2 regions of the Roseibium salinum genome follow, and region 2 is predicted to be linked to the other one. Evidence: riboswitches for the same ligand, from Rfam matches in the RefSeq annotation. Region 2 holds a riboswitch; the other holds the start of a gene.
The links. Region 2 has a riboswitch for S-adenosylmethionine ahead of ON753_RS14990 (O-succinylhomoserine sulfhydrylase). Riboswitches for the same ligand answer to the same signal wherever they lie in the genome.

Region 1: it holds a riboswitch for S-adenosylmethionine, as region 2 does, so the genes downstream of both, ON753_RS16115 (hypothetical protein) here and ON753_RS14990 (O-succinylhomoserine sulfhydrylase) in region 2, are expected to answer to the same signal.

Annotation. Positions count from the first base shown of each region.
Region 1 covers NZ_JAPEVI010000003.1:2,488,242-2,503,278, reverse strand. The annotation lists gene ON753_RS16155 (glycosyltransferase) at 1-271, shown strand, start outside; gene ON753_RS16150 (ArnT family glycosyltransferase) at 284-1,780, shown strand; gene ON753_RS16145 (ChbG/HpnK family deacetylase) at 1,886-2,683, shown strand; gene ON753_RS16140 (Crp/Fnr family transcriptional regulator) at 2,869-3,561, shown strand; gene ON753_RS16135 (RrF2 family transcriptional regulator) at 3,789-4,217, opposite strand; gene ON753_RS16130 (group III truncated hemoglobin) at 4,294-4,812, shown strand; gene ON753_RS16125 (hypothetical protein) at 4,806-5,027, shown strand; gene ON753_RS16120 (acyl-CoA thioesterase) at 5,262-5,606, shown strand; gene ON753_RS16115 (hypothetical protein) at 5,704-5,931, opposite strand; SAM-I-IV-variant riboswitch at 6,033-6,156, opposite strand; gene ON753_RS16110 (ABC transporter ATP-binding protein) at 6,391-7,113, opposite strand; gene ON753_RS16105 (ABC transporter permease) at 7,110-8,348, opposite strand; gene ON753_RS16100 (efflux RND transporter periplasmic adaptor subunit) at 8,345-9,349, opposite strand; gene ON753_RS16095 (SlyX family protein) at 9,507-9,719, opposite strand; gene ON753_RS16090 (glutathione binding-like protein) at 9,905-10,609, shown strand; gene groL (chaperonin GroEL) at 10,924-12,567, opposite strand; gene groES (co-chaperone GroES) at 12,624-12,911, opposite strand; gene ON753_RS16075 (hypothetical protein) at 13,225-13,797, opposite strand; gene ON753_RS16070 (sigma 54-interacting transcriptional regulator) at 13,971-14,822, opposite strand.
Region 2 covers NZ_JAPEVI010000003.1:2,249,483-2,264,519, reverse strand. The annotation lists gene ON753_RS15035 (Hsp33 family molecular chaperone) at 2-988, shown strand; gene ON753_RS15030 (alpha/beta family hydrolase) at 1,070-1,717, opposite strand; gene ON753_RS15025 (transporter substrate-binding domain-containing protein) at 1,805-2,686, opposite strand; gene ON753_RS15020 (Lrp/AsnC family transcriptional regulator) at 2,898-3,347, opposite strand; gene ON753_RS15015 (DUF1127 domain-containing protein) at 3,506-3,709, shown strand; tRNA gene ON753_RS15010 (tRNA-Gly) at 3,755-3,828, opposite strand; gene ON753_RS15005 (ion transporter) at 3,987-4,787, shown strand; gene ON753_RS15000 (IMPACT family protein) at 4,821-5,369, opposite strand; gene ON753_RS14995 (2'-deoxycytidine 5'-triphosphate deaminase) at 5,418-6,569, opposite strand; SAM riboswitch at 6,690-6,769, shown strand; gene ON753_RS14990 (O-succinylhomoserine sulfhydrylase) at 6,813-8,006, shown strand; gene ON753_RS14985 (CDP-alcohol phosphatidyltransferase family protein) at 8,134-8,745, opposite strand; gene apaG (Co2+/Mg2+ efflux protein ApaG) at 8,941-9,342, shown strand; gene ON753_RS14975 (hypothetical protein) at 9,452-10,048, opposite strand; gene ON753_RS14970 (hypothetical protein) at 10,075-10,446, opposite strand; gene ON753_RS14965 (tellurite resistance TerB family protein) at 10,657-11,070, opposite strand; gene ON753_RS14960 (lysine--tRNA ligase) at 11,315-12,973, shown strand; gene ON753_RS14955 (methyl-accepting chemotaxis protein) at 13,190-14,974, opposite strand.

The sequences.
Region 1 (15,037 bases), 240 kb from region 2:
GACCGGGGCCTCCTTCGTGGCCATGACGTCGAACTTCTTTCTCAACAACCAGCTGACCTACCGCGACCGCCGCCTGCGCGGCATGCAGGCCCTGATCGGCCTCTTCACATTTTATGCCGTCTGCTCGGTCGGCGTGCTGGCCAATGTCGGCGTCGCCAACCTGATCTATACCGACCCGTCCTACTGGTGGTTCGCCGGTACGGCCGGCGCGATCATGGGTGCGGTCTGGAACTATGCGGCCAGCTCGGCTCTCACCTGGCGCAAATCGTAAGAGCGCCCGCCGATGACACTTGAAAAGACAGACGACCTGCCGTTCTTCCTGCGTCCGGCGGGGCTGGTTGTGGTCGTCGGCCTGCTGACGGCCCTGAAGCTCTTTGCATCCGCCAACGCCCATTTCGTCGAGGACGAAGCCTATTACCGCCTCTGGGGTCTTTATCCGGCCCTCAGCTACTACGACCATCCGCCGATGATCGGCTGGTGGATCGCCGCTGGGCAGGCGGCCTTCGGCGATACGGTGTTCGCGGTCCGGGTGCTCGTCATCGTCTCCGGCCTGATCGGCACCGTCGCGCTCTGGCGCACCTCCGCCATCCTGTTCGACCGAAAGGTCGCAGGTTGGGCGGTGCTGTTTCTCAATACCAGCCTTCTCGTCGGCATCGGCGGCATACTGGCGACGCCCGACGCGCCGTCCGTCTTCTTCTGGGGGCTCACCCTGTGGGCGCTGGCCGAGCTCTCCGTTTCGAAAAACCCGAACTGGTGGCTGCTCGTCGGCCTGATGGCGGGCTGCGGCCTCCTGTCCAAATATTCCGTGCTCTTTCTGGGCGCGGGAATCGTGCTGTGGCTCGCCTGGGTGCCGGCAGCCCGCCGCTGGTGGGGTGCCTGGCAGCTCTGGGCGGGCGGCGCCATCGCCATTATGTGCTTCAGCCCCGTGCTTTACTGGAACCACGCCCACGAATGGGCGAGCTTCTACAAGCAGTTCGGAAGAGCCGCGAACGGCGGTTATACGGCGAAATATATCTTCGAGTTTCTGGGCGCCCTCATCGGCCTCGCCAATCCGCTGATCGCAATCCTGGCGGCCCTGGGCGCGGTGAAACTGTTCTGGGGATTGCGGGCACGGGAAATCGCGCCGTCGCTGCTGCTCCTCACCGTGCTGCCGTTTCTCCTCTACCTGCTCTATCACTCGCTGCACGCGCGTGTGCAGGCGAATTGGCCGGCACCGCTCTTTCCGGCCTTTGCGCTGATGGCCGCCGTGTTCGTGGCCGGGCTTGGTCCGGACCGGACGTTCTGGCGGCGCTTCGCGGCTGGGGGCGTCGTTCTTGGCCTTCTGGTCGCCGTGCTGGTTCAGCTTCACGCGGTCCGCCCGTTTACCGGCCAGTTTGCCCGCAAGGATCCGACGTTCCAGCTGCGCGGCTGGCCGGAGATCGGCGGGCGGATCAAGGAAATGGCGGCCCGGGAAAATGCCGCTTTCGTCGTGACGTCCAGCTACGGTCTCAACGGCCAGCTCGACTTTCTCCTCAAGGACACCGCGCCGGTCATCCAGATCAACGAGCGCATCCGCTATGTGATGAAGCCGGAGCCGGTCCCGGACCTCTTCGACCGGCCGGGCCTTTATGTCACCGAAGGACGCCGCGACCGGGCGGACCAACTGAGCAGCAGTTTCCGGACCGTCGAAGAAATCGCCGAACTGGAGCGTCAGGTCAAAGGCATCGGACTGGAAAAACTTGTCGTCTACAAGGTCGAGGGACGGATCGGCCCTGTTCTCGAACCGCTTTCGTACCGGTAAACCGGCCACAGGCTCAAGGCTCTCGCAAGAAGAGACTTGCAAACAAGCAATGAATGCCGCAGGGAAGTAGGACATTTCCACCGTCCGGTCCGCCTGCGGAAGTTCATGAAGCGAATTACTCTTGGAGCATTGGACTACGGCCTCGCGTTCGGGGTCGACCGCGCATTGCGTCAGCTTGCCGAGCACGGACGCCTGAGCGCCGTTGGCGCGATCGTCGCGACTGAGCTGTGGCCACGGGAGTTCCGTCCGCTTCAGGAAACGGCGGAGATGGTCGGCAAGTCCGTCCACTTCGGCGTGACGCTGGCCTTCAGCGGCGACCGGGTGTCTCCGGTCAGCACCCGCATGCAGGAGATCTACGGCGAGCGCATGTTCAGGCGCGAAAAGCTCCAGCGCCGCGCGCTCCTGAGGCTCCTTCCGGACGAACTTCTGCTTGACGAAGCCAAGGCACAGCTTGCCCGCTACAGCGTGCTGATGAAGCGCCAGCCCGATTTCGTTGCCGTGCGCGAAGGGCTGCTGGAGAGAACGGCCCTGGCGCGCCTCGTCTTCAAGGCGATCGAGCATGCCGATTTCGACGTGCCGCCACTGCTGATCTCGCCTGTGTCGCCGGGGTTCAAGGCCTCGCGGCTGGCCCGCCTTGCCAGGCCCTTCGGGCTGCAGATCCTGCAGAAGGCGGCCCCGCTGCCGGAAATCGCCAACCGGGAAGAATTGCACCGGCTCTTGCACAACCATTTCGACGGCATGACCGACCGCAGCTTCGTGGCCGCAATACCAGGCCGCCCCGACGACCGTCTGCGGCGGGACGAACCCCGCAGGAAAATCGCCATCCGCGAGTGCCAGTATGAAGTCCTGGCCAGCGACCGCTTTTTCCGAACGCTGGACAAGAAGGATGTTTTCTTGAGCTGAAACGAAAAAACGGCTCTGTGGGGAACAGAGCCGTTTTTCGTGGAGGCCAGGAAGAGGGGGAGGGGCGCCCCCGCTTCCATGACTTGAGATATAGGGATATTTTGCTTGATTGCACGTGATGGAAATCACAGGATTGCGCTTGATCCTCGTGAATTCATGGTGGCAGCGTACGGCAGGGGGACCAGGTGGCTGAAATCAAAAAGGATTTTCTGAAAAATAGCTTTTCGTTGGAGGGGCTCGACCCCGAACTGGCGGTCGGTTTGTCGCGTCTGGCACGACCGATGAAAATACCGGCGGGTACAATTCTTTTCGAGAACGGCGATCCTGGAAACGGCTGCTATGCGGTGCTTGAAGGGTCGCTGAAGGTGTCCTTGATGTCGATTGACGGCGATGAACAGCTCCTGGCGGTTCTGGGCCCGGGCGACCTTGTCGGCGAACTGGCATTGCTCGACGGCCGCCCGCGCTCCGCGACGGTCATCGCCCTGAAGGAAGCCCAGCTTGCCTTCATCGACAAGGCGGCGTTCCAGCGCTTCGCCGACGAGAAGCCGGCGGTCTACCGCCACATGCTGTCGATCGTCGGCAAGCGCCTACGCCATGCCAACGACGTGCTGGCCGCCCGTTCCTTCCTGCCGCTGCCGGGCCGCGTCGCGCAGACCCTGTTGCAGCTTTCGGAAACCTTCGGCAAGCCGCTCGACAACGGCCGGGTGCTGATCCACTACAAGCTCAGCCAGGCGGACATCGCCAACATGGCCGGCGCGGCCCGTGAGAATGTCAGCCGTGTCCTGAACGACTGGAAACGCTCGGGCACGATCAGCCGGATCTCCGGCTACTATTGCCTGGAGCAGGTCGCGTTCCTGGAACAGGCGTCCACGCTGTAGGCAACATCCCACACTTGTCTTCAGTCTCCATCATCATCCCGGCCAGGCGCAGCGCGAGCCGGGATCGGGGAACCGAGTGGTATCGGTTCGAAGAACGAAGGCCTGCGGCTCTGCGATCCCGGATCTCCGCTGCGCTCCGTCCGGGAGGACGCCCGAAGCGGTGGCGCGGAAGGCGTCATGGCCCGAAGCCTGCCTGATCAAGTCGGAAATGACCGCGGGAAGGTTCTTCAGTATTCTTTCTGCAGCTCCGCCATCTGCGTGCCCACCAGGATCGATGCCAGCGTTTCGGTATTGAGGCTGTCCAGGAAAGCCTCGGATGCTCTTGCCATGGCGCCTTTCAGCGCGCAGCGGGGCAGGAAGGCGCAGGTGGTCGGTTGCGGCCTGAGGCACGCGACGACGCCGAGGTCAGGCTCCATCAGGCGCACGACGTCGCCGAGCCTGATCGCTTCCGGCGCTGTTGCCAGCCGGATGCCGCCGCCGCGCCCGCGTGTCGTTTCCAGATAGCCGCCTCTTGCCAGTTGCGCGACGATCTTCATGACATGCGATTGAGCCAGTCCCAGCTGCGTGGTCAGCTTGGCAACCGTTTGAGCCTCGTCGGACTGGCCGGTCGCCATTAGAATTCTCAAGGCAAAATCGCTGGCCTGACTGAGGCGCATGGCTGACATCCATTAAACATTCATCTTAGATGTTGATTTTAGCGCGACGATGTGAGATTTAAAAGATGCATATTAGATGAATGTTATGGAGACGGTGATGGAAGCCCGCAATTCCGTTCCAGGGCAAGCTCTCCCGGGGAGCGTCGGCGCAGACGGGGAAGACCGGCTGCGGCGCTATGAAAGCGTGAGCGAGCAATCGATCCATGTGATGGTGCACACGTTCTACGGCTGCATCCGAGAGCATCCGCGGCTCGGCGAGATCTTCTCCCGCCGCCTGGACGGCAGGTGGGACGAGCACCTGCCGAAGATGGAGGCTTTCTGGCAATCCGTTCTCCTGAAGAACGGCGCCTACAGTGGCAAGCCCGTGCCGGCGCATGTCAAGCAGACGGAACTGGTGAGCTCCGATTACGGTGAGTGGCTGAGCGTGTTCCGTCCGGTCGTCCGGGAGCTTTACGTTCCCGAGCTCGCCGACGAGATCATCGCGGTGGCCGAGCGCATCGCGCAGAGCCTCTGGCTCGCCACGTTCGGAGTTGCCGGGGCGACCCCGCCGGAGAATCTTTCCACCGAACATCGCGAAGGGCACGCATCATGCTGACGGCTGTCGTTCTTGTGGCGGAGGCCCTCGTGGTGGTCTGGTTCGCCGGGTTCTCGATCATGGTGACATCCATGTATCTGGACTCCCGCAAGTTGCCCCTGCCGAAGCTCGATGTGGCGGGCCGCACGCTGCTGGGAAGCGCAAAACTCGCCTTTGTCACCGGCATGGCGGCCCTTGCGGTTCTGACCGTGCTTGAAATCCCGTCCATCGGATAGGAAGGATCTTTCCAAATGACCCGCTCGACCTTTCTGCATCGAAGCCTTCCGATCCTGCTGATCTGGGTCGCCGCACCGCTTCCCCTGTGGATCATGGCCATCCTGCTGCTGGTGATGCGTTAAACGGCTATTGTGATCTTCACGCTGGCGGTTAGTCTTTCGCGACTGAAAGATTTGGGGGGCTCAGGCGTGAATGATGACGAGCAGCCAAGCGGCGATCTGACACTGCGAACCATGGCCATGCCGGCCGACACCAATGCCTCCGGAGACATTTTCGGCGGCTGGGTGCTGTCGCAGATGGATCTTGCCGGCGGCATTGCCGCCGGGCAAAGGGCTCAGGGCCGCGTGGTGACGATCGCGGTCGACAAGATGAAGTTCATCCGTCCGGTCCATGTCGGCGACGTCCTGTGCGTCTACGCCGACATTGTCCGCGTCGGCACGTCCTCGATGGAAATCAAGCTGGCAGCCTGGGCTCTGCGGCACCGCTATGGCCACCGGGAAAAGGTGACCGAAGCGATCTTCACCATGGTGGCCGTCGACGACAGCGGCAAGCCGCGCCCGGTTCCGAGGGTCGTTTAGCGGCGCCTGGGACGAAGCACGGAATGCCTATCCCTCGCTGCTTGACCAGCCTCACGCCAGGGAGGGGCGAAGGCCGCCAACTGAAAGCTCACTTCGGTCACGGCCGGTAGCGGTTGAGGATATCGGCAAAAAGATCCTCGTCGACCGCGCAGGTGCAGCCGTTTGCCCAGAGCTGAAGCAACCCCCGCAGACGTTCAAGACGCGCCTGACCATCGAGCGGCGCCTTGTGCCGGGGCACGCCGCCGATCAGGCGCAGGGAATTGATCTCGCGCCAGGACGCAGTCTTCGGCCGCCTGCTCCCAGGGACCGGAGCCGATGTCCGCATTTCCGGCGAGCTGATTATCGATCAGGTCTGCCGCACGTCCGGCAAAAGGCTGTTGAGACAAAAAATCCTCCATCGGTTGCCCGAGGAGGACTGGCGCATGAGAACAACCGCTTAGTTGCCGATCAGCCTCTCTTGAGGTTCTGTCCAGCCGCATCCCGTTGCGGAAACCACCTTGCCCGGTCAGGCAGGTTGGCGAGGGCGCCAGCCCTTCTCTTGATGATTGCGCGCTTATGCCATGACATCAGGCACTTGGCAAGCGGCTGCGTGCATGGCACAGGTTTTTGCTGGAAAAGTGGCAAGCTGTTGAGCGAATGCCGGTTTCCGCGCAGGGGCGGGGAAAAGCCGGTGTTGGACAGATTTGATTTCCACTGCAGCCGCCCGCTCATCCCGGTCGGCATCCTGCTTCTTCTGGCCGCCGTCCAGCCCGCGCATGAAGGACAGGGCAGTCTCTCTGAAGGGCTATGAAGATCCTTGCTGACGGTCGTAGTCGATCCGGCCATCCACAAGGTGGATGCGCCGTTCCATCCTCCCGGCCAGTTCCAGGTCATGGGTGACCGCCACCACGGTGGTCTTCTGCGTATCGACGATTTTCTGCAGGCTCTCGAACACCTGCTCGGTGGAGGCTGAATCAAGGCTGCCGGTGGGCTCGTCCGCCAGGATAAGATCCGGAGAATTGGCGAGCGCCCTGGCGACCGCGACACGCTGGCGCTGTCCCCCGGAAAGCTGGTCGGGCCGGCGGTGCAGAAAGTCCCCGAGACCCAGACTGGCGAGAAGGTCAGTGGCATGGTCCTTCTGCCGCGCCGGGCCCAGCTTGCCGAGCTTCTGCATCGGGATCATCACGTTCTCAAGCGCGGAGAACTCCGGCAGCAGGAAGTGGAACTGAAACACGAAACCGAGTTTTTCCAGGCGCATGCGGGCAAGTTCACTCGCGCTCATGTCCCCCGTGTCCTGTCCCGCGATGAGCACATGTCCTTCCGTCGGCCGGTCAAGCAGGCCCAGCAGATAGAGGAGCGAGGATTTGCCCGATCCGGAGGGGCCGGTAATCGCCACGAATTCGGCCGCACCGATCCTGAAATCGACGTCCTTCACCAGGGTCACGGGAACGACGGCCGGCAGGATGCGCGTGAGCGATCTTGCTTCCAGCAGCGGGGCAGGGCTGCCCGTATCTGCGGCCGCGCTCATGCCGCACCTCTGATGATGTCGACCGGATTGAGCCGGGCCGCCTTGCGGGCGGGAATGTAGCCGGCGATGCCCGCCGAAAACAGGGCCAGCACGCTGGAAACGGCATAGTGCAACGTGGAAAAGTAGATCGGCAGGCGGGTCATTTCCACGTCCTGGGTGAATTCGAACTTGATCGTGGCGAGGTAGCTCGACAGCCCGAAGCCGAGGGCGCATCCGGCAATGGCGCCGAGCACGCCGATGACGAGGCCCTCCAGGACGAAGATCTGCTGAATGTCTCCTTCCGGAAATCCCAGCGACTTGAGGATGGCGATATCCCGCGCCTTCTCGTGCACGATGGTCGAGACGATGTTGAAGATGCCGAACCCGGCCACCACCAGAATGGCGCCGACCACGGTGTACATGATGACGTTGCGCACGAAGAAGGCTTCCATCAGGCCTTCATTGGCTTCCTCCCATGAGATCGCCTTGTAGCCCAGTTGGCGCTCGGCACGGGCGGCAACGTCGTTCGCCTGCCTGATGTCGGTCAGGCGGATGGCGATGCTGTTGATGATGTCCGGCTTTTCCAGCAAGATCTGAACCGCCTTGAGCGGTGCATAGGCCAGTCCCTCGTCCTTCGTGGTAATGCCGGAATGGAACAACCCGACGATCCTGAACCGCTTGGCCAGCCCGTTTGCCGATGTGAGTGTAACCGTGTCGCCGACGCCCGCCCCCAGACGTTCGGCGGCCTGGTCCCCGATGACGAGCCCGTTTGCCGTGGTATCCAGATCGTCAAACGAGCCTTCACGCATGTCTTCCCTGATTTTCGAAACGCTGAGTTCGCGGCGGGGGACGACGCCGACAAGGTTCATGCCGATGTCCTGGCCGCTGTAGCGCAGCACCGCCTGGCCGCTCAGCCTTTGCGCCATGTTGCCGTCCACCCAGTCCCGCAGCGACGCCAGGGCCTCGGTCGGGTTGCGGATGCCGCGCAGGTCTTCCCGCGGCCTCAGGCCGTGAAAGGCGACCGCGTTGTAGACGACGCTCGCGGGCTGTTCGGCCGGGGCGCGCTGTTCATCCAGAATTTCGACATGGGGGATGGCATCGATCAGGGTTGCCGTGAAGTCCCGCTGCGAGCCTTCCATCAGGCTGGCCATGGCGATCGAGAAACCGACGCCAAGCGCAACCCCGAATATGGAGACCACCGTCTGGCGCATGCGGCTTCGGATGTGAGTCGTCGCAATCCGCAGGAGCAGCATCACCGCGGCTCCCCGGTTCTGGGACGAACCTTCTGCCCTTCGGTGAGCTCCGCGTTGAACGGCATGACGATGCGTGCATCAGGGGCCAGCCCCTCGAGGATCTCTATGGCGCGCGTGCCGCGGATACCGGTCTCGACCGTTGCCAGTGCAATCCGGCCTTCCGCGCCGACCACCTGCACGGTCGAGCCGTCGAAAGCAGCCGCCGACACCAGGAGCGCATCGTCCTTCTCGCGGGTGATGATGTTGATCTCGGCGGTCATGCCGATCCGCAGCGGCGTCTCTTCGGGCAGGTCGAGATAGACGCGGTAGTTCTTCAGAACCGGATCGCCCTTGGGCGTGATCCGTGAGACGGTCGCCCGCAGATCCTTGTCCGGGAAGGCGTCCGCACGGATAAGCGCCATATGCCCCTCGCTCACCTTGGGAATGTCTTCCTCGTTCACTTCCGCAACCAGCTGGAGGGGCCGGGGCTGCCCGATCCAGAAGAGAATGTCCCCCGGTTCCGCCACTTCGCCGACAGAACCGTCCTCGCGCAATACGACGCCATCCATCGGGGCGGTGATCTGGTAGTCGCTCAGCCGTTCCTTCTGCGCGGCGATCAAGGCGTTCACCCGGGCCAGTTCGCTTTGCGCCCTGTCGTAAACCTGTTGGCTGCCCACCCGCCGCTCCAGAAGCTGCAGGGCCCGCTCGCTTTCCGATTGCGCAAGAACCTGCCGGGCCTCCAGTTCGGCCAGCGTCGCGCGCGCATCGCCGCTGTCGAGCACCGCCAGCACGTCTCCCTGGCTCACCCGTTTGCCCTCGCAGCCGCACAGCGAAATGATGCGCTCGCGGATGATGCTGGTCACCTTGGCCCATCTCACCGGTTCCACGACGGCTGTCGCGTAGACGACGTCGGCGGCGCGGCCCGTGTAAGGAGTGGTGACATAAACCTCCGCCGGTCGGCTGGACCACCAGTAGGCACCGGTAGCCGCGAAGCCCAGGACGAGGAGTAGAAGCAAAAAACGCATGTCGCACCTTCGCAGATCTGCAGTCTAGCCGGATTGAAAGACTTTCGTCACGGATGCCGCCACCCGTGGCTCGGACCGGAATCTCGGCAGACCCTAACCCTGCAGTGCTGCGCTGCCATGCGCTGGATCAAATGATCCGGCGTCAACAGCATGAGTGCTAGTAGTGGGGCGGCTTGTCGATCCGGTGACCGGGATGGGAGCTTTCCATCATTTCCTCGACCTGTTCGGTCATGTTGGACAGAAGCCGTGTCATCCGCTCGATCTGTCTGCCCTGCTGGATAACGACGCCGTTAAGGTCATCGATCGTATTTAGGGCGTGGGCAAGGTCGATCTCAAGCTTTTCCAGCCGGGCTTCTTGATCATCGGCCATGAACGGTCTCCTGACGAAAAGGCAAAGGCACGAAACTTCCGGCGACCTTATAGAGTTATCTTCCCGAAAGGACAAATTCATCCATCGTCAACAGACGATGGGTTTAAATGCTCCGTAAAACGACCTATATCCGAACCGGATATCCCGGCAGGGGCCGGGGCGCAACGATTGATGGTGAGTAGCATATGTCTGCACTGTTCGAATTCCTGGTCACGCAGCGGTGGCCCGCCAAGCATCCGGAACGGATCCAGCTCTATTCCCTGCCGACCCCGAACGGGATCAAGATTTCGGCGATGCTTGAGGAAACCGGGCTGCCCTACGAACCTCATGTGGTGAATTTCGGATCCAACGATCAGATGAGCCCGGAGTTTCTGTCGCTGAACCCGAACAACAAGATCCCGGCCATCATCGATCCGCACGGCCCGGACGGCAGGCCCCTCCAGCTTTGGGAATCGGGCGCCATATTGCACTATCTTGCTGAGAAATCCGGCAAGTTTCTGCCACAGGAACCGGCGGCGAAATACGAGACCATACAGTGGCTGATGTGGCAGATGGGCGGCTTCGGCCCCATGACGGGCCAGCTCGGTTTCTTTCACAAGTTCGCCGGGCGCGAATATGAGGATCGGCGCCCCTTCGAGCGCTACCGGGACGAGGTCAAGCGGCTGCTCGCGGTCCTGGATAAACGCCTGGAAGGGCGGGACTTCATCATGGGCGGCGAATACACCATCGCCGATATCGCGACCTGGCCCTGGGCCCGCACGATCGACGGCTTCTACGAAGCAGGCGAGGCCGTGGGGTTCGCCAACTTCGAGAACGTGGTGCGCTGGCTTGAGGAGTGCAAAGCCCGGCCGGCAAGCCAGAACGCGGTCAATATCCCGAAGCGCAACTGATTTGCTTCTGGACGGGCACTTTCCGACCGGCCGCGGGAAGATCTCGCCCTGAGGTCCCAAACCGAAAGGCGCCTTGGAAGCCCGTCCCGCGTGTCGCACAGCGGCACAAGCTGACAATGATGGGCGGCCTTGAACGCAAAAAGGGCGGCCCGAAAGCCGCCCTTTCCGTAAAGTTTCTGGGCTTTGGGCTTCTTTGAAGGCCAGTCGTCCCCGTGCCGCACAGCGGCACAAGCTGACAATGATGGGCGACCTTGAACGCAAAAAGGGCGGCCCGAAAGCCGCCCTTTCCGTAAAGCTTCTGAGCTTTGGGCTTCTTAGAAGCCCATGTCGCCCATACCGCCCATGCCGCCGCCGCCCGGCATTGCCGGAGCATCTTTCTTCGGCAGCTCGGCAACCATGGCTTCGGTGGTGATCAGGAGACCCGCGACGGAAGCTGCGTCCTGCAGAGCAGTACGAACAACTTTGGTCGGGTCGATGATCCCGGCTTCGATCATGTTGACGAATTCTTCGGTCTGAGCGTTGAAGCCGAAGGTCGGATCGTCGTTTTCCTGGATCTTGCCAACCACGATGGAGCCTTCGACACCAGCGTTTTCGGCGATCTGGCGGATTGGAGATTCCAGAGCGCGCAGAACGATCTTGATGCCGGCAGCGATGTCCGGGTTGTCGTTCGTCAGAGCCTCGACAGCCTTCTTCGCACGCAGCAGAGCGACGCCGCCGCCCGGGACGATGCCTTCTTCAACGGCAGCGCGGGTTGCGTTCAGCGCATCGTCGACGCGGTCTTTTTTCTCTTTCACTTCGATTTCGGTTGCACCGCCAACGCGGATGACTGCAACACCGCCGGCGAGCTTGGCAAGACGCTCCTGCAGCTTTTCACGGTCGTAATCGGAAGTGGTTTCTTCGATCTGGGCCTTGATCTGGGAAACGCGGCCGTTGATGTCTTCCTTGGCACCGGCACCGTCGACGATGGTCGTGGTTTCCTTGGTGATGGTGACCTTCTCGGCGGTGCCGAGCATGTCGAGCGTCACGTTTTCCAGCTTGATGCCGAGATCTTCGGAGATCACGGTACCGCCGGTCAGGACCGCAATGTCTTCAAGCATTGCCTTGCGGCGATCGCCGAAGCCCGGAGCCTTGACGGCAGCAATCTTCAGGCCGCCGCGCAGCTTGTTGACAACCAGGGTTGCCAGGGCTTCGCCTTCAACATCTTCAGAGATGATGAGCAGCGGACGGGAAGACTGAACCACAGCTTCCAGGATCGGCAGCATGGCCTGCAGGTTGGAGAGCTTCTTCTCGTGCAGCAGGATGTACGGCTTTTCCAGGTCAGCCAGCATCTTGTCGGCGTTGGTGACGAAGTAGGGAGACAGGTAGCCGCGGTCGAACTGCATGCCTTCGACGACTTCAAGCTCGGTCTCGAGGGACTTGGCTTCCTCGACCGTGATGACGCCTTCGTTGCCGACGCGCTGCATGGCTTCGGCAATGTCCTTGCCGACCTGCTCGTCGCCGTTGGCGGAAATGGTGCCGACCTGGGCAACTTCGGCGGAGGTTGTGATCGGCTTGGAAGCGGCGGTCAGGGCCCGGACGGCTTCTGCGGCAGCAAGGTCGACACCGCGCTTCAGATCCATCGGATTCATGCCGGCGGCAACGGCCTTGGCGCCTTCCTTGACGATGGACTGGGCCAGGACGGTTGCAGTGGTGGTGCCGTCACCGGCGACGTCGTTGGTCTTAGAGGCCACTTCGCGCACCATCTGGGCGCCCATGTTCTCGAACTTGTCTTCCAGTTCGATTTCCTTGGCAACGGAGACACCGTCCTTGGTGATGCGCGGAGCGCCGAATGCCTTGTCGAGAACGACGTTACGGCCTTTCGGGCCGAGGGTCACCCTGACTGCGTTGGCAAGCGTGTCAACGCCGCGCAGCATGCGCTCACGGGCGTCCGTTCCGAATTTTACTTCTTTGGCAGACATGTAATCGTCTCACTTGTTCTGGAATGGAGTTGAAATCAGAAGCGGTTCGCGGATGGTTACGCGATCACGCCCATGATGTCGGATTCCTTCATGATCAGGAGGTCTTCACCGTTGATCTTGACTTCGGTGCCGGACCACTTGCCGAACAGAACGCGATCGCCTTCCTTGACGTCGATCGGGATCAGATCGCCATTGTCCTTGCGAGCGCCGGTGCCAACGGCAACGACTTCGCCTTCCTGCGGTTTTTCTTTTGCTGTGTCCGGAATGATGATGCCGCCGGCGGTCTTCTCTTCAGAGTCTACGCGGCGGACGACGACACGGTCGTGCAGTGGACGAAATGCCATAAGACTGTTTCCTCTCATGAGCGCGCCCCACACTTTAGGCAGCGCGCGAGACATGAACATTGGGTTTGAACCGCACGGGAGAAGCTGGGTCTCCCGCGGCTATTAGCACTCCCACATGGCGAGTGCTAGCAGCGTCTCCGATTTATGTAGCTGAGAGGGTGTTGTCAATGCTTTGCGAGGAGATTTTCCGCGCCGGCCTCCCCTTGGCGGGGGCTGGCGATGCAGAACGCCTGCCGATGGGCGGACCCTGCCTTTGAATAGTGGCAGGATTTTGGGCAAGGCCGGCTTCGAGCGGACGCGTGTTCCAGCCCGGTCAGTCCGCCGCGGATATTGTGAAGGGCAAAACGAAGCCGGACCGGCCGCCACCGACCGTGTCGGTGAAGTCCGTTTCCAGCCTGTACTCGCCCGCTGGCAATCCGCTGAACCGGAAATTCAGGGAGGCTGCGATTTCGCGTTTCTTCGAACGGCCGTTGCCGGAGAAGACCGCGAAATTGTCCTCTTTGGCCAGAACCTGACCGGAAAGGTTCAAGAGCTTGTAGCTTGCCGTCAGCTCATACGCATATTCAGAGCCGTTCTCCTGAAAGCCGTAGCCGACCGGTTCGGCATAGATGAAAAGCGCCTCGCCATCGGAGAAAGTCGCGTTTTCACGCGGTCTGTACTGTCCGTAGCCGGTACTGGCGCCTTCCGTGAAGGTCGTTTTCGTGAAGGCAAGGTCCGCTGCTTCCCAGGCCTGGTCGTAAGCGTTCAGGGCCTCTGCGAATGCTTCGGAAGGGGCGGTGCTGGTCTCCGTGGTTGCCTGCGCGGACAGAATGCCTGTCAGTGTTGCAGTCGCAATAAGAACAGCGGACGCAATCCGCCGATGTGTAGTTCCAGCCAGCAAAGCCATATTTCCCCGCACGCCCTTAAGTCTTGTCTTTTATTAGCGATTTGGCCGATCGATATAGACTGACTTCCCGCGCAAGACAAGGAAATGTGTGCAATGCAGTAAACGTTAGCCGGAAATGCTAAATTCCAGACCGCATATCTCCCGCGCCCTCTGCTTGGCGTGAGAAATGCGGATCAACCGCTGCGTGCCAGCCACGACTGGCGTTTGCGGTAGATGGTGGACGGACTGATCTCGAGAGCCGCCGCTGCCATGGCGATGTTGCCGTCAAAGGCATCCAGGGCATCCTCGATGATCCGTCGTTCCTGTGCCCAGAGAGGCTCTATCGAGCCGAAGGCGCGGATCGGCGCTGCCGCGCGGGAGCGTTCGCGGGACAGGTCGATAATCGAGTTCGGGCGGCTGCTCTGGTCGCGAATGGCCATCGGCAGCATGTCGAAGGTAACGGCGGCACCATCGTTCATGACGACGATCTGCCGGATGGTGTTTTCAAGCTGCCTGACGTTGCCCGGCCAAGCATAGGAAACGACCCGGGATTCCGCGTCCGCGTCAAACCCCCTGAAGCCGCGCCGCTCCTCGTGGGAGTAGCGCTCCAGGAAAGCCTTGGCGAGCGGCAGAATATCGTCGCGGCGTTCGCGTAGCGGGGGCAGGTGGACCGGCAGGACATGAAGGCGGTAGTAAAGATCCTCGCGGAACCGGCCGGCCGAGATTTCGGCAACCGGATTGCGATTCGTCGCACAGATGATGCGCGCATTCACTTTCCGCGTCTGCGTGTCGCCAAGGCGCTGGAACGTACCTGTCTGGAGGAACCGCAGCAGCTTGCTTTGCAGCAACAGGTCCATTTCGCCGATCTCATCCAGAAACAGCGTTCCGCGATCTGCCTGTTCCGCGGCCCCGGCCCGGTTGTCGGTCGCCCCGGTAAAGGCGCCCCGGACATAGCCGAAGATCTCGCTTTCGATCAGGTCGCGGGGAATGGCGGCACAATTGAGCGTGACGAACCGGTTCGGACGCCGGTCCGACAGGTCGTGCACCGCTTTGGCGCACAGCTCCTTGCCCGTACCGGATCTCGCCGGTGATGAAGACGGGGGCCTGCGAGGGGGCCATTCGCCTGATCTGGTCATGGACATCGCGCATTTGCGCGGAGTGGCCGATCAGGCGGTCAAGGCCGCCGGGCTCGGCAGCATCCGGAATGCTCCTGGGCAGTGCCTCGCGTCTCTCCTGAACGGGACGGATCTCCTGCGGCTTC
Region 2 (15,037 bases):
ATTGGCACTAAATCTCGATGACCTGGGCATAAGGCCCGCAGGGCTGGACGCCGTCCGGCCCTTCGCCGTGGAAGGACTGGACGTCCGCGGACGGGCCGTTGCGCTCGGTCCGGTGCTGGAGAGCATCCTAGACCGGCACGATTATCCCGAACCGGTCTCCCGTCTTCTGGCCGAGGCGATCGTTCTGACCAGTCTGCTCGGCACCTCGCTGAAATTCGAGGGCCGCTTTACGCTGCAGACGCAGACCGAGGGACCGGTGTCCATGCTGGTCGTGGATTTCGCATCCCCGGATGCGATCCGGGCCTGCGCGACTTTTGACGCCGATCGGGTCGCGGCGCTGATGAAGGCCGGCAAGGCCTCCCAGGAAGCGCTGCTCGGGAATGGCCACCTTGCCATGACCATCGACCAGGGCAAGCACATGCAGCGCTACCAGGGGCTCGTGGAACTCGACGGCATATCCCTTGAGGAGGTCGCGCGGCGTTATTTCGAGCGCTCCGAACAGATCCCGACCGAAGTGCGGCTGAGCGTCGGCGAACTGTTCTCGCGTCCTGAAGGCGCGGCGCTCACCAGGAGCTGGACTGCGGGCGGTATTCTGGTCCAGTTCCTCCCTGAGGCTCCGGACCGCATGCGCCAGGCCGATATCGACCCGGGCGATGCCCCCGAAGGCACGATGTCGCACGAGATCGAGGAGGACGACGCCTGGGTCGAGGCCAAGTTGCTGGTCGAGACCGTGAAGGACGTCGAACTCACGGATCCGGAAGTCAGCGTCGAAATGCTGTTGTTCCGCCTGTTCCACGAACGGGGCGTGCGCCTCTACGAGCCACAGCCGCTGGCCGACAAGTGCCGCTGTTCGCGGGAGAAGATCGAAGAGGTCCTCTCCAACTTCAGCACGCAGGAAATGGACGACATGACCGTCGACGGCAGGATCGTCGTGACGTGCGAGTTCTGTAACACGCATTACGAGTTCGACAACAAGCGCGGCCACTGATCCGCGAACAGCCCGGACCGGAAACGGTCCGGGCTGTTGATGCAGCCGATCGGCTCAGGAAACGCTCTGCGTTCGCCACTCCTATTTCACAATCTCTCCGACAAAGCCCTTCACCGCCGCCGCGGCCTCGCGGATATTGCCGTCGAGCGTGGCGGGGGACTTGCCGCGTGGGCCGAAATCGTGGTTGCCGTCTTCCAGATAGGTGACGGCGATGTTGTCCGGCAGGGTGATCCCGTCGATCTCGGCCCGGGTGCCAAACGGGTCCCGGTCGCCCTGCAGGATCAGCACCGGCCGCCTGGCGTCCTCCAGGGGAGCCAGCCGCCATTCGGCCTCCGGAGTGCCGCTCGGATGGAACGGATAGCCGAAACAGCAGACACCGGCGACGCGGCCGGGGAGAGAGCCCCCGCCTGCGAGCATGGCGGCGACGCGTCCGCCCATGGACTTTCCCCCGACAATTAGCGGCCCTTGAGCTTCTTTCATCAGCGTCTGGAGAGCGGTCTGGAACTCCGCGACCAGCTTGTCGGCGCGCGGCGGCGGCTTCTTCGAACCGCCGGAGCGCCGCCCGGCCATATAGGCGAATTCGAACCGCGCAACGGCAATTCCTTCGGCGGCCAGGGCCTCCGAGAGCTTGTTCATGAAGGCCGCATCCATCGGCGCTCCGGCCCCGTGGGCGAGAAGAAGCGTTGCCGAGGGGCCGGTGTCGGGGCGTGTCCAGAGAAAGGCGCTCATGATGGTGTGATCCGGAACTGCGGCAGAGAGGATGCCGGGACATGATGACGGGATTGTCGACGGGACAGCGGCTCGATCCGCCGGAAATCAATAAAAACTGAGCGGGAAATAGCGCAGATAGAGTTCGCGGAAAATCCCTTTTTCGTGCAGCTGCCGGAGGGCGTAGTTCAACGCCGCGGCCCGCTCGGGATCGTTTGGCCTTGTGGCAATGGCCATGCCCTCGTCGAAGTAGCCGGGCTCGAGCCAGGGGCCGCCTGCGAACGCGCAACATCCGCCGGCGGACTCGCTCGGCAACCAGAAGGAAAGGCTGAGGCCGTCGCCGAAATAAGCGTCGGCGTCGCCATTCTTCACCGCCATGCGTCCCTCGGTTTCGCTTTCCAGGCCGAGAATGGTCGCATCGAGCCAGAACTCTTGCGCGAAAGCTTCGTAGCGCGAGCCGGTTTCAACGGCGATCGTCTTGCCGGCGAGTTCCTGTTCGTCGAACGTGTCGGCCTTGTCGGCGGGCACGACAAAGCGCGCGGGAAGCTTCAGATAGTCGTCCGTGAAGTTGAGGCGCCGCGTGGACGGCAGGCTGCGGGACAGACCGGAAATGATCGCGTCGCCTTCTTCCTCGTCGAGGGCGGGCAGAAGGACTTCGAAGTCCTTGATCCGGAGCGCGCAGGAGCTGTCGAGTTCCTGGCACAGCGCACGCGCGAGATCGACGTTGAAGCCGGTGAGCCGCCCTTGCGGATCCCGGAAGACGAAGGGTGGATAGTTATCCGTTGCCAGGAACTGGATCTTGTCCGGGATCGAGGCGGGCCGGTCATGAACGGCCTTCGGATCCCAGAAATTCGGTACGTGCACGCGGGTCTGCTGAGACTGGGCCTGAACGGGCAGCCCGGCGAGACATGACAGCGCGACCAGCGCACAGACGATCGAGCGCCTGGCGCGGGAACCGGCTTTTCGGGAAAAGGGAAGTCCAATGATCACGCGGCGATCCTGAAACGGTCTTGAAGGCGGCCTGCCGGCTTCCGGCATCCGGTGAACTGCTGGCCAGAATATCCCGTCCCCGGCAGCCTTGTCAGCCCGGAATGTCTTCGGGCCCACTGTTTTGCGGCTGCGGGCGCCTTTTGGCCGGCGTCGCTGGATGTTCGCCGGCTCGAGCGCCTGCGGGAGATCGGAGCGTCCGTCGGGCGCGGGCTCAATCCGGCTCCGGATCGTAGGACCGCAGAACGACGATCGTGTCGAACCCCTTGATTTCGTCGGCATAGAAATGCGCTTCGGTGAAGGCGGCATAGGCTTCCATCGAGGCGCATTGCACCGTCAGCACCAGGTCGGCCTCGCCGGTGACGTGATAGATCTTTTTCACTTCCGGCCGTTTCAGAAAGTTGCGCCTCAGCAGGGCGGCCCGGTCCGGCTTTCCCCGCACCAGCGTGAGCATCACCAGAAGGGTAACCGAGCCGCCGGTCACCTTTGGCGAAATGACTGCGACCTCCCTTTCAATGGCACCGGTCTCCCGCAGCCTTTGCACCCGGCGCAGGCAGGCGGCCGGGGAAAGGCCGATCTTCTCCGAAAGCTGCTTTCCCGTCTGGCGGCTGTCCTTGCTCAGAAGGTCGAGGAGCTGATGGTCGAAATCGTCAAGATGTTCCAAATCGGCGCCTCCGGTACCGCCTTTAACCCGATTCGCGAAAGTTTATCACGAAATCAGGAATCTTTGCGAAATTGTCGCACAGTCGCCTGAAGATCGCGCATTTTGCGCGACAGCGCCGCGTAAACTTGCTGCATCGAACCTTGAATGGAGCAAGTGAGATGACTGATTATCCCGTTGGTGTCCTGAACCGGCCCCATCGCCTGGGCCTCTTCCGGCGCTGCTTCAAGTATCTGTTGCGCCGCACGCGCATCCGGCGGGACGCACGAATCCTGTCGGATCTGCCTGACTATCTCCTCGACGACATCGGCCTCACGCGAGCCGATGTGCGCAAACCGGACCGTATCGGCGAAACGCTTCGCTGAGGCCGGTGAATTCGGGAGCGGGAGCTTGTGAGATTGGGGAGTTTCTGGAGCGGGTGAGGGGAATCGAACCCCCGTCTTAAGCTTGGGAAGCTTCTGCTCTACCATTGAGCTACACCCGCTTCGAGCTGGAGATTTCTGCGCTGAGTTGCCGTTGCTGTCAAGCAGGCCGCCGATCTTTTCCCCTTCGGCGGCATCTTGCACTGCAACGAAGGAATCGCCATGTTCTGGCCGGCGCACGTGCGCGGACCACAGGTTGGTCAAGTTCCAGGGCAGATATATGCGAAATCGGATCAGGGCGCTGGTCGCCTCACGTAATTGGGAATTCTGGATCATCGGTATCATCGTTCTGAACGCGGTGACGCTGGGCCTGGAAACGAGCCCGTCGGTCATGGCGCAGATGGGCGAATTCCTGAAGTTTCTCGACAGCCTGATCCTCGGCATTTTCGTCGTGGAACTGGGGCTGCGGCTTTACGCCCATGGTCCGAAGTTCTTCAAGGACCCTTGGAGCAATTTTGATTTTGCGATCGTGGCGATCTCGCTGATGCCGGCGAGCGGTGCCTTCACCGTGCTGCGTTCGCTGCGCATTCTCCGCGTGCTGCGCCTCATCTCCGTAGTGCCGTCGTTGCGCCGGGTCATCGGCGGCCTCATTTCCGCCCTGCCGGGCATGGGGTCGATCGTGGTGCTGATGGCGCTGGTCTTCTACGTGTTCGCCGTGATGGCGACCAAGCTCTATGGCGCGGCGTTTCCCGACTGGTTCGGCGATCTGCCAAAGTCGCTCTACACGTTGTTCCAGATCATGACCCTTGAAAGCTGGTCCATGGGCATCGTCCGGCCCGTTATGGAAAAGTTTCCGCTGTCCTGGTTGTTCTTCGTGCCCTTCATCCTGTGCACGGCCTTCACGGTCCTGAACCTCTTCATCGGCATCATCGTCTCGGCCATGCAGGAAGAGCATGATGCCGAGGCGGATGCCAACCGGCAGGCGATCCATGACGATACCGGGCTGATCCTGGAGGAAGTGAAGGCGCTGAGGGCGGAACTGAGGCAGCTCAGGAGCCAGGTGGGGCAGGAAAGGGTCTAGCCGGACCAGAGTTCAGCAGGCGCCCTGGCGGATTTAAAGCTCGCAAAGAGCCTCTTCCGGTCCCTCGAGGGTCAGCGTGACGCCGTCTTCGGTGAAATCGCGCGCGAGCACGGTGAGGCCAAGGGTTTCAACGCGCCTTTCCAGGTCCGAGCTAGCGGCGAAATCGGCGCTGACCTTCCTGGTGAGGATCTTCCGGAACGCCACGAGGTCCGCATTGTTGATTGCATCCTGCGCCGCCCCCGAATAGGCCCGGGCAAGACCGCCGCCGCCGAGCTTGGTTCCGCCGAAATAGCGCACGATCAGGACCGCGCAGTTGATGAGATCCGCGCCCTGCAGCACGCGCAGGGTCGGCATGCCGGAGGTGCCTGCCGGTTCGCCGTCATCCTTGCCGCTTTCCTCGATCCGGTCGTCATCGAGGAGCCGCCGGTGGGCGGTGACAATATGGGCGGCTTTCTTGTGCTCTTTCCGCAGCTCTTCCAGGCGCTGCTCGAACCGGTCCATGGGAACGAGATAAGCCAGAAAGCGGGACTTCCGGTCTTCCAGAAAACCCTCGAATTCACGCGTGATCGTCTTCAGGGCCATGTCGCCTCAGGTTGGACCGACTGCATTCAGCGCTGGGACAAACCGCGTTCATCCGGACGCAGTATGATCCGGGGACCTGAAATGCTTGGAGAGCTTCAGGGCCTGGCCCTGGTAGTTGGACCCGATGCCTTCGCCGTAGAGCCGTTCCGGCCGCTCCGCCATGTGCTCATAGACGAGACGCCCGATGGTCTGGCCGTGTTCGACGATGAACGGCACATCGTGCGAGCGCACCTCCAGCACCGCCCGTGAGCCGATGCCGCCGGCGCTCGCATGGCCGAAGCCCGGATCGAAGAACCCGGCATAATGAACGCGGAATTCGCCGACCAGCGGATCGAAGGGCACCATCTCGGCCGCGTAGGCCGGCGGCACATGCACCGCTTCCTGGCTGACGAGGATATAGAATGCATCCGGATCGAGGATCAGCTCCGCCGTCTGCCGCCGGTAGATCGGTTCCCAGAAGTCCAGCGGATCCTGCGCGCCGACCACGTCGACGTCGATCAGGCCGGAATGCTGTTTTGCGCGGTAGCCGATGAGTTTGCCCGGACCATCGCCTTCCAGGTCGATGGAAAGCTGCACCCCGCCGCCGATCCGCTGATTGCCGCCGCTCATCAGCGTGTGATCCTTGTGGACCTGTTCAAGCTCCACATCGGGAATAAGCGACTGGCCGCGGCGGAAGCGGATCTGGCTGAGGCGGGAGCCCGTACGCACCAGGATCGGGAAGGTGAGGGGCGAGATCTCCGCATAGAGCGGGCCGCTATAGCCTGCGGGAACCGTGTCGAAGGCCAGCCCGTTGTCGGTGATCACCCGGGTGAACACGTCCAGCCGCCCCGTCGAACTCTTCGGATTGGCGGTTGCGGAAATATCGGCGGCAAGCGCAAGGCTTTCCTGCAAGGGCACGATGTAGACGCAACCCGTTTCCAGAACGGCGCCGCTGGCCAGATCCACGGTGTGGAGCTTCAACTGCTCCAGACGGTCGGCCACCCTGATATGGGGGCCCGGCAGAAAGCTGGCGCGCACGCGATAGGCAACCTTGCCGAGACGCAGGTCGAGGCTGGCCGGCTGAACCTGACCGCTGACCGGCGCTTCGTCCGCTGCAATCTCGCCGGCGGCGAACATGGCGTGAATGATGCGTTCGGGCAAAATACCGTTTGCTGAAAGAGATGCGCTTCCGTTCAAGACCTGACCCGCTGTCACGTTCATTTAAGCTTTCCATACGTTCATTTGCCCTACGTCCTTAACGGATGCGGCCGCGCGCGCCAACAGGAAACCGGCACCTTTGTCGGAAGGAGATTGACCCGCTGCAGGTTTTCCCTTAGGAGAAAAGCACTTCGTGGTGATTTGGGCCGGCCGGCTTGCAGCCACGTTAAACAAGTTGCTAAAAAGGCCGGAGGTGCGAACCCCGGTCTTCAGGCTGGGGTTTTTGCGTTTGGAGCGGAATGAAACATGACTGAGAACACCGGAAACAGGAACTGGCGCGCGGCAACCAATCTGGTTCACGGAGGAACGATGCGCTCGCAGTTTGGCGAGACGTCGGAAGCCCTGTATCTGACACAGGGGTTTGTCTACAGCGATGCGGAAGCCGCCGAAGCCCGGTTCAATGGCGAAAATCCGGGATATGTCTATTCCCGCTACGCAAATCCCACCGTCTCCATGTTCGAAGACCGCATCAAGGCCCTGGAAGGGGCGGAAGCCGCAAGGGGCACCGCCAGCGGCATGGCGGCCGTGAACCTCGCCCTGATGGCCTCCGTCAGGGCCGGCGACCATGTGATCGCCGCCAAGGCTCTGTTCGGCTCCTGCCGCTACATTTGCGAAACGCTTCTGCCGCGCTTCGGTGTGGAGAGCACGCTGGTGAACGGCACGGATATCAATGAATGGAAGGCCGCCGTGCGGCCGAACACCAAGGCGCTGTTCCTTGAAAGCCCGACCAACCCGACGCTGGAAGTCATCGACATTGCCGCCGTTGCCGACATCGCCAAGACCGCCGGGGCGCGCCTGATCGTCGATAACGTCTTTGCAACGCCGCTTTATCAGTCGCCGCTGAAGCTCGGCGCCGATGTGGTGGTCTATTCCGCGACCAAGCATATCGACGGCCAGGGCCGCTGCCTCGGCGGCGTCGTCCTGTCCGACGAGGAATGGATCACCGAGGAGGTGATGCCCTTCGTCAAGCACACCGGCCCGCATATGAGCCCGTTCAGCGCCTGGGTGCTGCTGAAGGGCCTCGAAACCCTGCCGCTGCGCGTTGGCCGCCAGACGGAGAGCGCCGGCAAGATCGCCGATTTCCTGGCGGGCCGGCCCAAGATCAGGCGCCTGATCTATCCCGGCCGGGACGACCATCCGCAGGCGGATGTCGCAAAACGCCAGATGAGCGGCGGATCGACCATGCTGGCGATCGAAATCGAAGGCGGCAAGGAAGCGGCCTTCCGCTTCACCAATGCGCTGGAGCTCATCCAGATTTCCAACAATCTGGGCGACGCGAAGAGCCTGATCACCCATCCGGCGACCACGACGCACCAGTCCATCGGCGAAGAGGCCCGCGCGGAGCTCGACATTTCCGACGGCATCCTGCGCCTGTCCGTCGGCCTGGAAGATCCGCTGGATCTGCTGGAAGACGTGGAGAAGGCGCTGAGCGCAATCTAGCGGGAAAAGGCCCGGTCCGAGCGACCGGGCTCGCCTTCGGGAGGAATGTGGTTTTCTCCCGTCGGCCAGGTGCAGCGTCAGCCGGGACTGGCTCAGACCGAGGCTGCAGCGAACCATCAGAGCATTTTCAGGTGCCGCGCAGGGCCCTTACCCCGATCATCACCCGGGCGCCCGCGGATACCAGGCAGATAATTGCAAACCCCCAGGCCAGTACGGGAAACAACCCGGGTATTAGCGCCATCAGCAGAAAGACCGCGACGGTCTCCGCGCCTTCCGCAAGACCGCCCAGATAGTAGAGCGACTTGGCGCCTTGCGCGTCGGTGCGAAGGCCGGTCCTCTCCGCCATGACGGCAAACGCCAGGAAGGCGGAACCGTTGGCATAGAAGCTGAACAGGAGGGCCGCCGCGGGCAGGGCGTTGGCGTCCGGGTCCAGAATGGCGAAGGCAAGCGGGATGGCGCCGTAAAAGAAGAAGTCGAGGGTAATATCCAGATATCCGCCAAGGTTGGTCTTGCGCGTCGCCCTGGCGATGGCACCGTCGAGACCGTCGGCCAGCCGGTTGAGGGCGATCAGGACGAAGCCGGCGAGCGTGGCGCCCATGACGATTGCAGCCATCGCTGCCACGCCAAAGGCAAAGCCGGCCAGTGTCATGCCGTTGGCTGTGATCCCGAACCCGGCAAGCATCTGCCCCATGCGGTTCAAGGGAGGGTCCATCAGGGGACGCAGGCGGGCATCGAACATTAAACAAGCACCTGTTCTGGGAATTTTCAGCACAGTTCATGCAGAATCCCGGCGGAAATCACAATCAAGTCCCTTTCAAGCCTACGTCATTCGCCCTATAAGCCCCTGCATATTTGAGGGACTGGATCGTCGAGGGCTCCAAGAGCCATCGCGCCCCCGGCTCCGGGCCCTGGTCTTAAACCAAAGGGAATTATCGTGTCTGGCAGTTACAGCGCCACTACCGAAGGGATCGAAGTTTCGGTTGAACCGTTCTATCTGGACGATGAATCGAAGCCGGAAGAGCGCGAGTTCATCTGGGCCTATATGGTCGAAATCCACAACGGCGGCACCGAGCCGGTGCAACTGAAAACGCGGCATTGGCAGATTACAGACGCCATGGGGCGGCAGTCGGAAGTGCGCGGTGACGGCGTGGTCGGAGAACAGCCGGTGATCGACCCCGGCGAGACCTACGAATACTCCTCGCATTGCCCGCTTACGACCGAATCCGGCATCATGGCGGGGTCCTATTCCATGGAACGCCCGGACGGCACCCAGTTCGACGTGACCATTCCGGCCTTCTCGCTGGACCTGCCGGACGCCATCCATAGCCTGAATTGATGACCCTCGCCAAATCCACGCTTTGAAAGCGGGAGCTCAGGCCGCGAGGAGCGAAATACTCTAACTCGCTAAATCTGCCTGCGGCGGGTCATTTGCTTGGCAAGAAGCTCTATTTAGGGCTGCCGCCTTGTCGCGACCTTGAAATCCTTAGCGCAAGCTCGTTCACGAGGCTGACAAATTTCTCGCTTTCAAACGGGCCGTTAATTTGGTCATATAACAAGTCTTCGGAAAATTTATCGCGCTTGGAAGGACTTCTCGAAGCGTGATGAACAATATATATCAGATCTGCTTCCTTGAGGTAGTATATTCGAGAATTGCATTGCCTCTCTACATATCTCAAAAACCCGCCTTTGGAAAATCTGGTCACATTGGCATTATGCAGAAAGTTTCTTCTCTTTCGTTTGCTGCCGATACCGCAGAAACCTGGATATTCTTCTTCGAAATAGTAGGAATGGCTGGAGAGGTTGAGAACGTCGTGTCCGCCAGGCAACGGGGGGTAATAGGAGCTGTCCGCGCGGAGGCTTTCGAATAGCCGCGACGCAATTGCTTCATGGTTTTTCTCGATAACGACATCTGCGGTAGCCGCGTTGGAGTGGTCACTCACGCTCGGTGTGTCGGGAAACGCGGCCGTTACACTGATCAATATGTATACGCACCCATACATCAAAACCGGTAGCGGCCTGGCGAGTGCTCTTTGCTTCTTCATACAAGCCTCCGAGTCGAACCAGGCGACTACAGGATGCCGCTCTGTATCAAAAACGTCATTACCAGGCTCCCGACTCCACTGCCAAGCACAACCCCCAAGGCGGCCCAGAGACTTCTGTTGCGGCGAGGAAACGTAAGAATTGTGAAGATCAAGAACAGCAATACGACAAGCCCGGTCGCTAACGCGGCGACAGCCGCCACGACGATCCAGACGTAGAAATCGCCGCCGACTTCTTTTGCTGCTTCATAGTAGAAGTTTGCAAACTTCAGCACGGCTGCCGTCATAAAAGCGACCAGAAATCCGTTGACAGCATAGTGAATTCGGTCGCTGCGATTGAGCGGCGGCTTTTTTGTCTTCTGCTGAGGTTGCGCTGGTTCGCGCTCGCCGGAAATTGACACAGACCCCTCCACATTTTCCCAAGCTGGTGCGCCTCACCCTGGGGCAATGCGGTGCACAGGACAAACCTGAAGTACAGTCTATAATTGAAATTGTCTTGAGCGCGCAACTGATATGCCGGCTGCGGTCGTACGTTTCTCAATCAAATGGTGCAACCTGATCGAGAAACGTACTCAGCTCTGCATTCATTCCTGGGTTAACAGCCGTCGGCCTCAAACCGTCCGGTGACGCGCAATCGCGCCGCGTTCGATGGCGGCGACGGTCAGCTTGTCGAGCCGGAACCGGTCGCGCAGCAGCTGCAGGACGCGCAGTTCTTCCTGATGGACTTCCAGGTCTGCCGCCGCGACTTCGACCGCAAGCGCATAGGCCGTGTCGTAGAGCTTCGCCGGCAGGACATCGCCCACCAGCTCCAGAACCAGGGAGAGGCCGTTGTCCTCCTGCAGGATGTCGCCGCAGCGCTGGGCCGCCGGAATGATCTTGTTGTTGTCGTAGTCCAGGAATACGGGCAGCATCTTGATCATGTCACCGATCGTGGCCAGTTCGTTGTCGGTCATCGAGTTGTCCGACGCCGAGACGATGACCATCACGTAGATGAGGGCTTCCTGCACACTGATTGGTTCATTCATAGACACTATTCATTCTCCGGTGGCGCCGCATTGAGGGCCAGGTCATTCCGAGACCTGTGGTGTGCCCGATGTAACGGGTTGCAGGGAAAGCTTCAAGTCATCCCATTGCAACCAACTTGCCTCTTCCCGTGATTGCACATCAGGGCAGGTTGATCTAGTGTCGCGCTGCAGCATCCGGCCATCGCACACATGATACCTGCCGGAATGGGGCTGTTTCCATTCAAAACAACAGAACGATACGAAAATGACCGACCAATCCCTGCCTCCGCTTGACCTGTCGCAAGAGTTTGTCGAGGCGGCCCGGAAATCGAAAGCCTGGCCGTTCGAAGAAGCGCGTAAGCTGGTCAAACGGATCGAGAAACGGGATCCAAGCAAAACGGTCATCTTCGAAACCGGTTACGGCCCCTCCGGCCTGCCCCATATCGGCACCTTCGGGGAAGTCCTGCGCACGACGATGGTGCGCACGGCCTTCCGTCTTCTGACCGAAGACAAGATCCCGACCCGCCTGCTGTGCTTCTCCGACGATCTGGACGGCATGCGCAAGATCCCGGAAAGCGTGCCGGACCGGGCCGCGATGGAACCTTACCTGCAGATGCCGCTCAGCTCCGTGCCGAACCCGTTCGGCGGCGATTTCGACAGCTTTGCCGCGCATAACAATGCCATGCTGCGCGGGTTCCTGGACACGTTCGGCTTCGACTACGAGTTCGCCAGCGCGACCGACTATTACAGGTCCGGCAAGTTCGACGAGGTGCTGATCCGGGCGACCGAGAAATACCAGCAGATCATGGACGTCATGCTGCCGACGCTCGGAGAAGAGCGTCAGGCAACCTATAGTCCTTTCCTGCCGATTTCGCCGACCTCGGGCCGCGTGCTTTACGTGCCGATGAAGGACGTGAACCCGAAGGACGGCACGATCACCTTCGAAGACGAGACGGGCGACGACATCACGGTTTCCGTGACGGGCGGCCGGGTGAAGCTGCAGTGGAAGCCGGATTTCGGCATGCGCTGGGCGGCCCTGGACGTCGATTTCGAAATGTTCGGCAAGGACCACCAGACCAATGCGCCGATCTACGACAAGATCTGCAACATCCTGGGCGGCACCGCGCCGGAACACTACGTCTACGAGCTGTTCCTGGACGAAAAGGGAGAAAAGATCTCCAAGTCCAAGGGCAACGGGCTGACCATCGACGAGTGGCTGACCTACGCGGCGCCCGAAAGCCTTGCGCTGTACAATTACCAGAAGCCCAAGACGGCAAAGAGGCTGTATTTCGACGTCATCCCGAAGGCGGTGGACGAGTACTACACCTTTGTCCAGAAATACGAAGAGATGACGGTGGAGCAGAAGCTGCAGAACCCGGTCTGGCACATTCACTCCGGAAGCATTCCGAAGATGGACATGCCGGTGCCGTTTTCCATGCTGCTCAACCTCGTCTCGGCTTCCAATGCGGAGAACAAGGGCGTGCTGTGGGCGTTCATCTCGCGCTATGCGCCGGGCGTGACGGCCCACAGCCATCCGGAACTGGATGCGCTGGTCGGCTATGCGATCCGCTATTTCGACGACTTCGTCAAACCGGCCAAATCCTTCAAGACGCCGGACGATGTCGAGCGGGAGGCCCTCGAACGACTGGACCGGAAACTGGCCGAACTGCCGTCCGATGCGGACGGAGCGACGATCCAGGACGCGGTCCTGGATGTCGGCCGTGCGGTCGAGCGCTATCAGGACCCGAGCAAGAAGGGCCCGGACGGCGGACCGGGCGTTTCCGTTGCCTGGTTCTCGGCGCTCTACCAGTTGCTGCTCGGCCAGGAAAAGGGCCCGCGCTTCGGGTCCTTCGTGGCGCTCTACGGCATAGCGGAAACCCGCGAGCTGATCCGCAAGGCGCTCGCCGGGGAATTGACGGCCTGAGGAAATGGAGAGGCGGAGCGATGAGCTCTGCCTAGTTCCATAAGGGCAAGCCGAACCGGCGATCATGCGCCCGCAATTTGTGCAGGCGCTCGGTCTTTCGGCAATCCGCCGGTCGATACCCAGATCGCCGAACTGGGCGCCGGCGACAAGGGCGGAGTGATGTGCTCCGCCCTCAATCCTTCGAATTAGAGGCTGGGTTGAGCGTGCCGGTCGGGCTTACTGCGAACCGGATGCTCCTGCCACTCGATTGGCCTTGGTGGCGCCAGCGTCGCCGAGACCGTTTTCCATGGCCGTGGAGAGCCGGGCAAGCCCCTCCAGAACGCCCTTGCTGGCCTCATCCAGTTCGGCAAGGGCTGTGAATGCTTCAGTCGCGCGGCCTGCTTCGATAGCGCTCAAGGCCCGGTGTCCCGCATCATGAACCGCTTTGTGCGGAGCGAGCAATCTCTGGTATGCCGGATGGGCCTTGATCCGTTCGTCCTGAACGCCGTCACACCATTTGCCCAGGGAGCAATGGTGATGATCCGGCAACTCGGCGCAGGTCCAGTTATCGTGGCCGGTTACGGTGTCGACGACGCGCTTCTTGAACAGCACATGGTCGATCCTGGCCATTTCGCACAAGGACTGCGCGGAATCGGCGTTGACGAGCGACTGCGCGTTGTCGTTGAACTGATTGTTGCTGTTCTGGAGGATGATGTGCATGTCCTTGAGCTGCGAATCCGTGCTTTCGTTCAGCGCAGCAACGTTCGACACGTTCTGAGCGATCTCGTGGCTGGCATCCTTTTGCTGATGCAGGATCCCGGTAATCTGGGTGACCCGTTCGGAAACGGTCGAGACCATGCCGTCGATTGACTGCATGATTTCATTGGCGGATCCGATCGCTTCTTCGCCTTTGTTGATGGCGCCCTCTGAACTCTCTATCGCCGACTGGATCGTTTCCATCCCCGCCGTCAGCGCTTCGATCCGTTGGGAAATGTCCTCTGTCGCCTTGCCGGTTTGTGCCGCGAGCGTTTTGACTTCCGCGGCGACCACCGCAAAGCCTCTGCCGGCTTCTCCCGCGCGTGCCGCCTCGATGGTGGCGTTGAGCGCCAGAAGATTTGTCTGATCCGCGATCGACTGGATGACCGAAAGAAATTCACTGATCTGGGAGGCTGCTTCGTTCAGGTCCTGCAGGCTCCGGGAGGTTTGCCGGGACGTCGATGAAATCTCGCCGATGGCATTGGATACGGCCGACATCTTGGCGAGACCGTCTTTGGCCGCATTGTTGGTCTGGATCGCTTCCTGGGCAGCGCCCTCGCTGTTTTCGGAGATCTGCCCGATCGATGCGACAAGCTCCTCGACGGCAACGGAAATGGACTGGCCGTTGGCGTTGGCGTCCTGTGTATTGCGGGACAGGAGGGCCATTGCCATCACAAGCTCATTGAGCTCGCAAATCGTGTCTGCGGTCGCCCGAAGGTTCAGCAGGCTGTCCGCCTCCTTTTTGTTGATATCCTCCAGGCGGCGTTGCTCGACCTCGAACGCCCGTTGCGCCATCACCATGTCCAGAAAGAACCGCGTCACAACCGTCTGGAGCGTTTCAATCATGGCGCTGTGTGAAAAACGGTGCTTCTTGACGATAATCGGAATTGCTTCGTTGAGCAGGCGGCCGAAGGCCGACATCAGCCATTCGGCTCCCAGGCCTATCCTGACATGCGCCACACCGATGCGGGCGGATTGGCGGAAGAATTCCGGATCGGGATCGTTGTTGAAGATGTACTCCCAGTGTCTGGTCTGAGCGTTCTTGAGCGGGGCCGTATTCTGTTCATGTTTGCCCATCTTCTGGCGCAGTTCCTCCTGGGCCAGAAGATCGTCGTAAAAGCGGCCGAGAATCTCCGGCAGAGCCGGCTGCAAGGTCTTCCAGGCGCGCTGTGCCGACTGGGTGTTGCTTCCCGATTTGGACATGAAGCGGAGGTACTTGGCGACATTTCCGGTTTGTGAAGGAGCGCTCTTCTCGGGTGCGGACATTGGGTTCTCGCGGGAGGTTGATGGAAGTACATTCACTATGGCGAAAGTTCGTTAAGGAACGCT